DNA from 2 places in the Mesobacillus sp. genome. Region 1 is predicted to be linked to the other one. Evidence: riboswitches for the same ligand, from Rfam matches in the RefSeq annotation. Region 1 holds a riboswitch; the other holds the start of a gene.
What was found. Region 1 has a riboswitch for S-adenosylmethionine ahead of mtnW (2,3-diketo-5-methylthiopentyl-1-phosphate enolase). Riboswitches for the same ligand answer to the same signal wherever they lie in the genome.
Positions count from the first base shown of each region.

Region 2: another riboswitch for S-adenosylmethionine. It lies ahead of AC3EBE_RS03285 (amidohydrolase); the one in region 1 lies ahead of mtnW (2,3-diketo-5-methylthiopentyl-1-phosphate enolase).

Region 1 is NZ_JBYNSB010000034.1:43,004-46,688, reverse strand. It holds gene AC3EBE_RS13445 (2-hydroxy-3-keto-5-methylthiopentenyl-1-phosphate phosphatase) at 1-656, opposite strand, end outside; gene mtnW (2,3-diketo-5-methylthiopentyl-1-phosphate enolase) at 653-1,876, opposite strand; SAM riboswitch class I at 1,974-2,082, opposite strand; gene AC3EBE_RS13435 (aminotransferase class I/II-fold pyridoxal phosphate-dependent enzyme) at 2,154-3,347, opposite strand; gene AC3EBE_RS13430 (carbon-nitrogen family hydrolase) at 3,480-3,685, shown strand, end outside.
Region 2 is NZ_JBYNSB010000012.1:135,116-138,800, forward strand. It holds gene tapA (amyloid fiber anchoring/assembly protein TapA) at 1-1,144, opposite strand, end outside; partial or broken gene AC3EBE_RS03285 (amidohydrolase) at 1,415-1,666, opposite strand; SAM riboswitch class I at 1,880-1,998, opposite strand; gene AC3EBE_RS03290 (bile acid:sodium symporter family protein) at 2,191-3,165, opposite strand; gene AC3EBE_RS03295 (FAD-binding oxidoreductase) at 3,170-3,685, opposite strand, start outside.

The DNA.
Region 1 (3,685 bases):
CTCACCCCTGTCTTTTTATTAAGAGCCTCAATGCAATCATAAAAGGTTTCAAAAGGAGTATATGGAATCGCCCATTCCTCGCATTTGTCCTTCAAGTAATCTCTTGCAAAAACATGATCCGCCTGCTTTGCTGCTTCCAAATCGGTAACTGAATCACCAATGACAATCTTGTATGTTTCATCGTCGGCAAGCTGTCTGATGATTGATGGCTTACAGCAGCCGCAATCATTCGAGCAGTGTTCATCACAGCTGTTTGGCCATTCAATTTTGATTGTATCGCGTGTAAAATCAGAACTGTTGCAGTATACGCCAGCAATAGGCCCGAACTGGCTTATGATTGGTTCAAGAAAAAAATCTATGCCGCCGCTGACGATGTAAACCGGAATCCCTTCATTCTTAGCGAAACCAAGGAATTCCTGAAATCCCGGGCGGATTCTTGCTTTCTCGACTGCAAACCGGATGATATCTTCCTTAAGGCTCACAGGCAGGAGTGCAAACATCCTGCCAACGCCTTCTCTGATGGAGATGCTTCGATCGAGCACCCTATCCTTCAGTTCCTCCCATCCCCGAGGAGCAAATTGATCCATTATCGCTATAATGTTATCCTTCTCGGTAACTGTTCCGTCAAAATCGCAAAATATCACTGGTTTGCTCATTTCGCGACCGCCTCGGCAGTACCCCACAGCTTGATCGCTGTACGCAATTCTTCGTGCTCAAGTGCTCCTTCTTCAAGTGTCCTGCCCTGCAGCACCGTATCAATTGCCTGTCTGAAGGCCCTTCCTCCACCCTGGGCACCGCCTGGATGTCCATGGACACCGCCGCCGGCATTGATGATTGATTCAATTCCAAAATCTTTTACTAAAAGCGGGACCATCCCAGGATGTATGCCAGCTGATGGTACTGGGAATGTCTTTTTAAAGCTATCTTCTGCAGTTAAAGCTTGTGCAATTGAAATAGCCTGCTGTTTTTCCAGTGCTACACTGCCATATGGCGAAGGGAATAAGGAGAAATCTGCTCCTGCATAGCGAACGAGCTTGCCAAGCAGCAGCGAATGGGAAAACCCGTAATCCGCTGATGAAGTGGATGCACCACTTACTGCAGGATGTGCCATGATTGGCAGCGGAATCTCCTCATCCTCAGCCAGTTCCTGAAGTACATCCAAGCCGTAGGCAAACACATTGAACAGCAATGCATCGGCGCCAAGTTCAGCAGCCTTCCTCGCCTTGTCTCTAAGCTGTGATGTCCGGCCAGTCAAGTTGGCCGCGTATAATGTCCTATGGCCAGTAGTTTCATAGACTTCATTTAAAGCCTGCTTTCCAAGCACGATTCTCTTTTCGAAAGGCGTAAGTTCGTTTTCGAATAGAATCTCATCGTCCTTAATCAGATCCACTCCGCCCAAACTTTGTTCTTTAAGCTGTTTTAGCAGGAAGTCAAAATCACGGCCGATGACACCTTTGAAAATGCTCATCAACAGGGGCCGGTCATGCACATCCAGTTTGTTGCGAATACCATCAACTCCGAATTTAGGACCTGGAAATGAAGTTTTCAGTTCATCGCCAAAATTCAGGTCCACGAGCTTCACCTTTCCGTCCAGTGAGAGCTTGCCGAAAACTGTTGTTAAAATGGCAGGCAGATCGGGTGAAAAATTAAGCGCTGGATATGCGATCTTAATCGTCGCTACCGTTTCTGAATTATGATCAACTCCGGTTCCTTCGACAGATACGACTCTTCCCTTATGTTTTTTCAGCTGTTTCTGGTCCAGCTCAGGTAAATCGGTCCATGACCCTACCGTCAATCCCAGGGCGATTCCCTCTGCTTTTTTTTCTGGATTATGCTTTGCATCATGGACGATATAAGTTGCAGTAATTTCACTCATGAAGTTCAATCTCCTTCCATAGCATTCATTCACTGGTCAAAATTTGAATAAAAAAAACCTCTTCGAAAAGAAGAGGTTAGATAAACAAACTAACATCTCCTTATCTATCAGCTTCCGCTGCAAGAATTAGCACCGTGCCCAGCAAATATGCTGGATCGGTTGCCGGGCTTCATCGGGCTCGTCCCTCCGCCTGCTCTTGATAAGAAAATAATTTAATTGAGTTATTTAATTGGTTTAATTGGTTAAAGTAATTTTACTAATTAGTATTATGTCAGGTTCATAAATCATTGTCAATATTTTTTTTGAAAATTTCCAAGCTTTCAATTCTGCTGACAGCTTCTGAAAGCCGTTCTTCTGACGTGAGCAATCCTACCCTTACAAAGCCTTCTCCAAATTCGCCAAACCCGATCCCTGGTGCTACGGCAATGTGAGCCTTCTCCAGCAAAAAGTCAGCAAACTCAACAGAAGTAAACGGCTCTGGGACCTTCAGCCATGCAAAAAAAGATCCTTTTGGAGCCGTGACCTCCCAGCCGATCTTGTTCAAACCGTCAATTAAGACATTCCTTCGCGATTCGTATCGTTCATTCAATTCGGCGACACAGTCCTGAGGACCGAGCAGTGCCGTTGCGGCAGCCTCCTGTACAGCACCAAACAGGCTTACATACATGTGGTCCTGAAGCAGGTTGATAGCGGATATCACACTCTTATTTCCTGCAGCAAACCCTACGCGCCAGCCTGCCATATTGTAAGTTTTAGATAAAGTATAGATTTCAATGCCGATATCCTTCGCACCTTCTGCCTGCAAGAAGCTATATGGGCGTTTCCCGTCGAACCCGATACCGCCGTATGCAAAGTCGTGAACAACACAGATTTCATTCGCCTTTGCAAGCTTGATTGTTTCCAGGAAAAAGGCCTCGTCTGCAACTGCTCCTGTAGGATTATTAGGATAGTTTAGGAACATCAGCTTTGCATTGTGAATATCTTCTTGTGCAAGCTCAGAGTAATCCGGCAGGAAGCTGTTCTCTTCTCTTAACGGCATGGTAACCATTTTTGCCTTTGCCAGCTCTACACCTGACCAATAATCAGGATAGCCAGGATCAGGAACGAGTATCGTCTCCCCTGGATTCAGCAGGCATTGGGGAATTTCAACAAGGCCAGCCTTCCCGCCAAATAGAATAGCAATCTCTTCTTCAGGATCCAGTTCGACATCATATTCTCTTTTATAAAACTCAGCTGCCGCTACCTTCAAGGATTGCATTCCCCTGAACGGCGAATACTTATGGTTCAATGGATTCTCAGCAGCTTCCTTCAGTTTATTCACGATATGTCCGGGAGTGGGCTGGTCAGGGTTACCCTGGCCAAGGTTAATCACGTCTGCCCCCTGTTCTGTGTATCTCCCTACTTTTTGTACGAGAGAAGCAAAGAATTGCTTGGGCAGGCTTTTCAGTAATTCTGACTGTTGAAACTCCATATTTTCTCACCTGCTTGGTATTAAGTTATAAATATTTGAAAATTTTAATTTGAAATTCTAGTCACAAATGATATAACGTAAATAGTAACTTGTAAAGAAATAATTTTCAGATATCTATGGCGGTGATACGTGATGAAATTTAAAATAGCCTGTCTGCAAATGGACATTGCTTTTGGAAATGCTGCAGAAAACTATAAAGCTGCTGCTGGGCTGATTGATCGTGCCAGCTCCCAAAACCCTGATATCATAGTTCTCCCTGAGCTTTGGACGACGGGTTATGATTTGGCTAATCTTCAGGAAAAATCGGATGAAGAAGCACGCGAAGCTTCCGCTTTTTT
Region 2 (3,685 bases), on a different contig from region 1:
TTCCTTCACGATTTTCTCCCAAAAATACATTATCTTTATAAATCTTTACATGGCTAAAATCTTGATCTTTTGGATTAGTCCACGTAATCTCTATTTCTTCATTATTTTCATTGCTACTTAAACTGACGCTGTTTACCTCTTCTGGCGGCTGCTTATCTTCTGTAATCTTTTCCTCAGTTTTCACTGAAATTATTACTCCATCGCTTTCATCACCTGATTTGTTAACAACTGTTAATTTGTATTCATATTCGCTAGCTGGTTTTAAATTTTTATCTTCAAAACTATTTCGCGTAAGATTGTTTGCAATTAATGTTCCGTTTCGGTAGATTTTTACAAAATCAAATTCTTTTTCTTCTGGGTTCTTCCAACTTAGGTTTATGGAGTCAAATCCATGTAATTCCTTTAAATTAGTAATTTCAAGTTTCGAAGGAGTTTCAGCTTCAGGAACAATTGCAGTAATTCCTTTACAATTATCAATGTCCTCTTGGGTAATAGTAATTTCCTTTGTGCCCCATACATCTTGATCTTTTTCTTTATTCGGATCATTATTCGGATTTCCGTGATTCGGTCTTTGATCAGCTTTGAATTTATATTTTCCTGGACTTAATTTATTTAAGTCAGGTGTATAAATAAGCATAGTTTTATTTGAATTTGAATCTTGGCCTGGCAATGGCGGGACTTCTCCTTCATACAACAGTTCTCCTGGATTTTTTTGGTTTGGTCCACTTTCATTTAGACCGACCTTATATAGGTAAAATTTTGTAGGTCCTGCCATGGCATCACCTACATTAGCTAGCTCTGAATAAATTTGACCTTCAAAATCTGGTGTACAATAGCCCGCTATTCCGGTAAATTTTAGTGAACTTCTATCCCATTCTTCTGAATCCCCAGGAAATTCAGCATCTGCCCCCAGGAAATTATCAATTACTTCAATATCATTAAAATAAGCTCCAGTATGCGTAGTTAAATAAGATCCTGTAAAGACAAAGAGATACCATATCGCTACAATTTGAGCAGCAATAGAAATGCCTCTACTCTTTTTCTTAAACTTTCTCAATCTGCTCGCTCGTATAGTACTCCCCTCCCAGTGTGTTTTAATTTTATGTATTATATTGAGAACGAAGTTGGTGATTTTATCTCTCACTGTTATCAACTTCCTTAAAAATTTTCATTTTTCGTTCTTTTTAAAGAACTTATAGACTGAGTATATTGCAACCTATTCTTTTTGAAAAACACCAAATTTCGCCGTTTTTTCTTAATAACGAACGTTTTTCATATATTACCTCTTGTTTCCTTCTGTTTTCACATTATTTCATTCTTTTTATTGAACAATAATGTTTTATATATAGAACAAAATAACCAAAAAAAGCTTAAGCTAGGAATCCTTCAATCCCCAGCTTCAGCTTCTCCTATATTATACCGTCAGCTCTGCCCCTCTTGCCTTCTCAAAATCCTCCTTAACTCGTCCTAGTAAACTCTCATCCACCAACAACCGGTACCCAGCCAGCGCCAACGCCTTAGCCCCAGTCAACAAAGCCTGATCTCCACGCGGAGACCCCGTTGCATCCCTGAACTCATGAGTATGCGCAATCAGATTATCTGCACCAATCTTAATATAAGGATGAGCCGTCGGTGCAACATGGCTGATATTCCCTGCATCCACGGAAATTCCCTGTCCTTCGATTTGAACTTTTTAGTGACTTTTTCAAATGTAATCATCTCGACACTTCCTCTACCCTTTCTCTACTTTGCTCATCAGACTACTCAGATATAAACTCAAAGCTCTCCTCAGCTCCTGTCTCCTTTTTGAAAACTAAAAACCCTCTCCTTATCCATACAAACACACAGACAAGAAGAGGGTATATAGGTACCCGCTTGCTTCTCATCTGCCAGGCTGATTGGAAAAATCAGTCTGATGGAATTGGCACGGTGTCTGCTGCACGCAGATCCGCTGCCGAGGTTTCACAGGGCCAGTCCCTCCACCTCTCTGGATAAGAAAACGAAACTTTTTATATTCGGTTTTTTAACATGTCCCTCATTTTAGGGCAATAAAAATTAGGTGTAAACGAAAAAATTTCAAGATTTTTTTATAGTTTGCTAAAAACCCAGATTTTCCAACGATTATACCAGTGAAAATTTTTTCGGTTCACTAAAAATGTTTTTTGGAAATCACAAGCTAGCTTCCAGCTTTTACAGCCTGGCTTGGATAGGGCGGACCGGTACCTCTTTTTCAATATTGACTACTGGCTTTTTAGACCAGTAAGTCGCGAGGATTGGTCCGGAGATATTATGCCATGCTGCAGCAAGGACGCTCGGAAGTGCTGCCAGCGGCCCGAAGTGTGCGGTTGCCAATGCTACGCCTAAGCCTGAGTTCTGCATACCTACTTCAATCGAAATCGCTCTTCTATTTACCTCATCCTGGCCCATCATTTTTCCTGCAAAGTAGCCAAGCATCAGGCCGAACCCGTTGTGTAGCATTACTGCTGTAAAAATAATGAGCCCTGACGATGCAATGGTTGCAGCATTGCCCGATACGACCACGCTGACAATCGTGATGATCGCTGCAACCGAAATAAGCGGCAGAACTGATAGGCTTTTTTCAACTGCCACAGGGAAGAATTTCTTGATCGCTAAACCTAATACAATCGGAAGAATGATGACCTGGACAATTGACTTAAACATCGCAAAAGTATCAACCGGCATCCATTGGCCGGCTAGCAATAACAGGAGCAATGGTGTCATGATTGGTGCCAATAGTGTTGAAACCGAAGTCATGGCGATTGATAATGGTACATTTCCTTTTGCCAGATACACCATGACGTTGGAGGCTGTTCCGCCTGGTACGCAGCCGAGCAAAACGAGACCTGCAGCCAATTCGGCTGGCAGATTCAAAACTTTCGCAATCAGGAATGCGACAACTGGCATAATGATAAACTGGGCGCACACGCCAATGATGACTGGGATAGGCTTCGTAAAGACAATTTTAAAATCAACCGCCTTTAAGGTAAGCCCCATGCCAAACATGACAACGCCCAGCAAAATGGTAATGTATTGGCCCAACCCCAGGAATGGTTTTGGAACCAAAAAGGCAACGGCAGATGTAAGGATGACCCATACTGCAAAATATTTTCCTGCAATGTTACTGACAGCTTCGATTACTTTCATTTCACTACACCCCTTTCTTCGGCTTTACAATTTTATTTGGATTTAATAGATTGTCAGGATCAAGGGCTTGTTTGATTTTTTCCATAACGAGAAGGGCATCTCCATGCTCTTTTTGCTGATATTTCTGCTTACCGATTCCCACTCCATGCTCTCCAGTACATGTTCCTCCGCGCTCCAGGGCGTACAGGACAATTTGTTCATTTAGCTGTTCCGCTCGATCAATCTCTTCTTGGTCATTCAGATTAATCATCAAGAGTACGTGATAGTTTCCATCTCCTACATGGCCGAGAATTCCGCCGGTAAGCCCCAGTGAATCAACTGCTTCCCTTGCATGGCGAATGGCACCTGACAGCTCTGAAATTGGAAGGCAGACATCTGTCACCATCATCTTTTTGCCGGGATATCCATGAATATAGGCATAGGCAAGATTGTGCCGCGCCTCCCATAACCGGTTCCTGGCAGCATTATCTGTTTCAAATTCAATATCGAGGCAATGATGGTCTTGTACAATTTCCTTTGT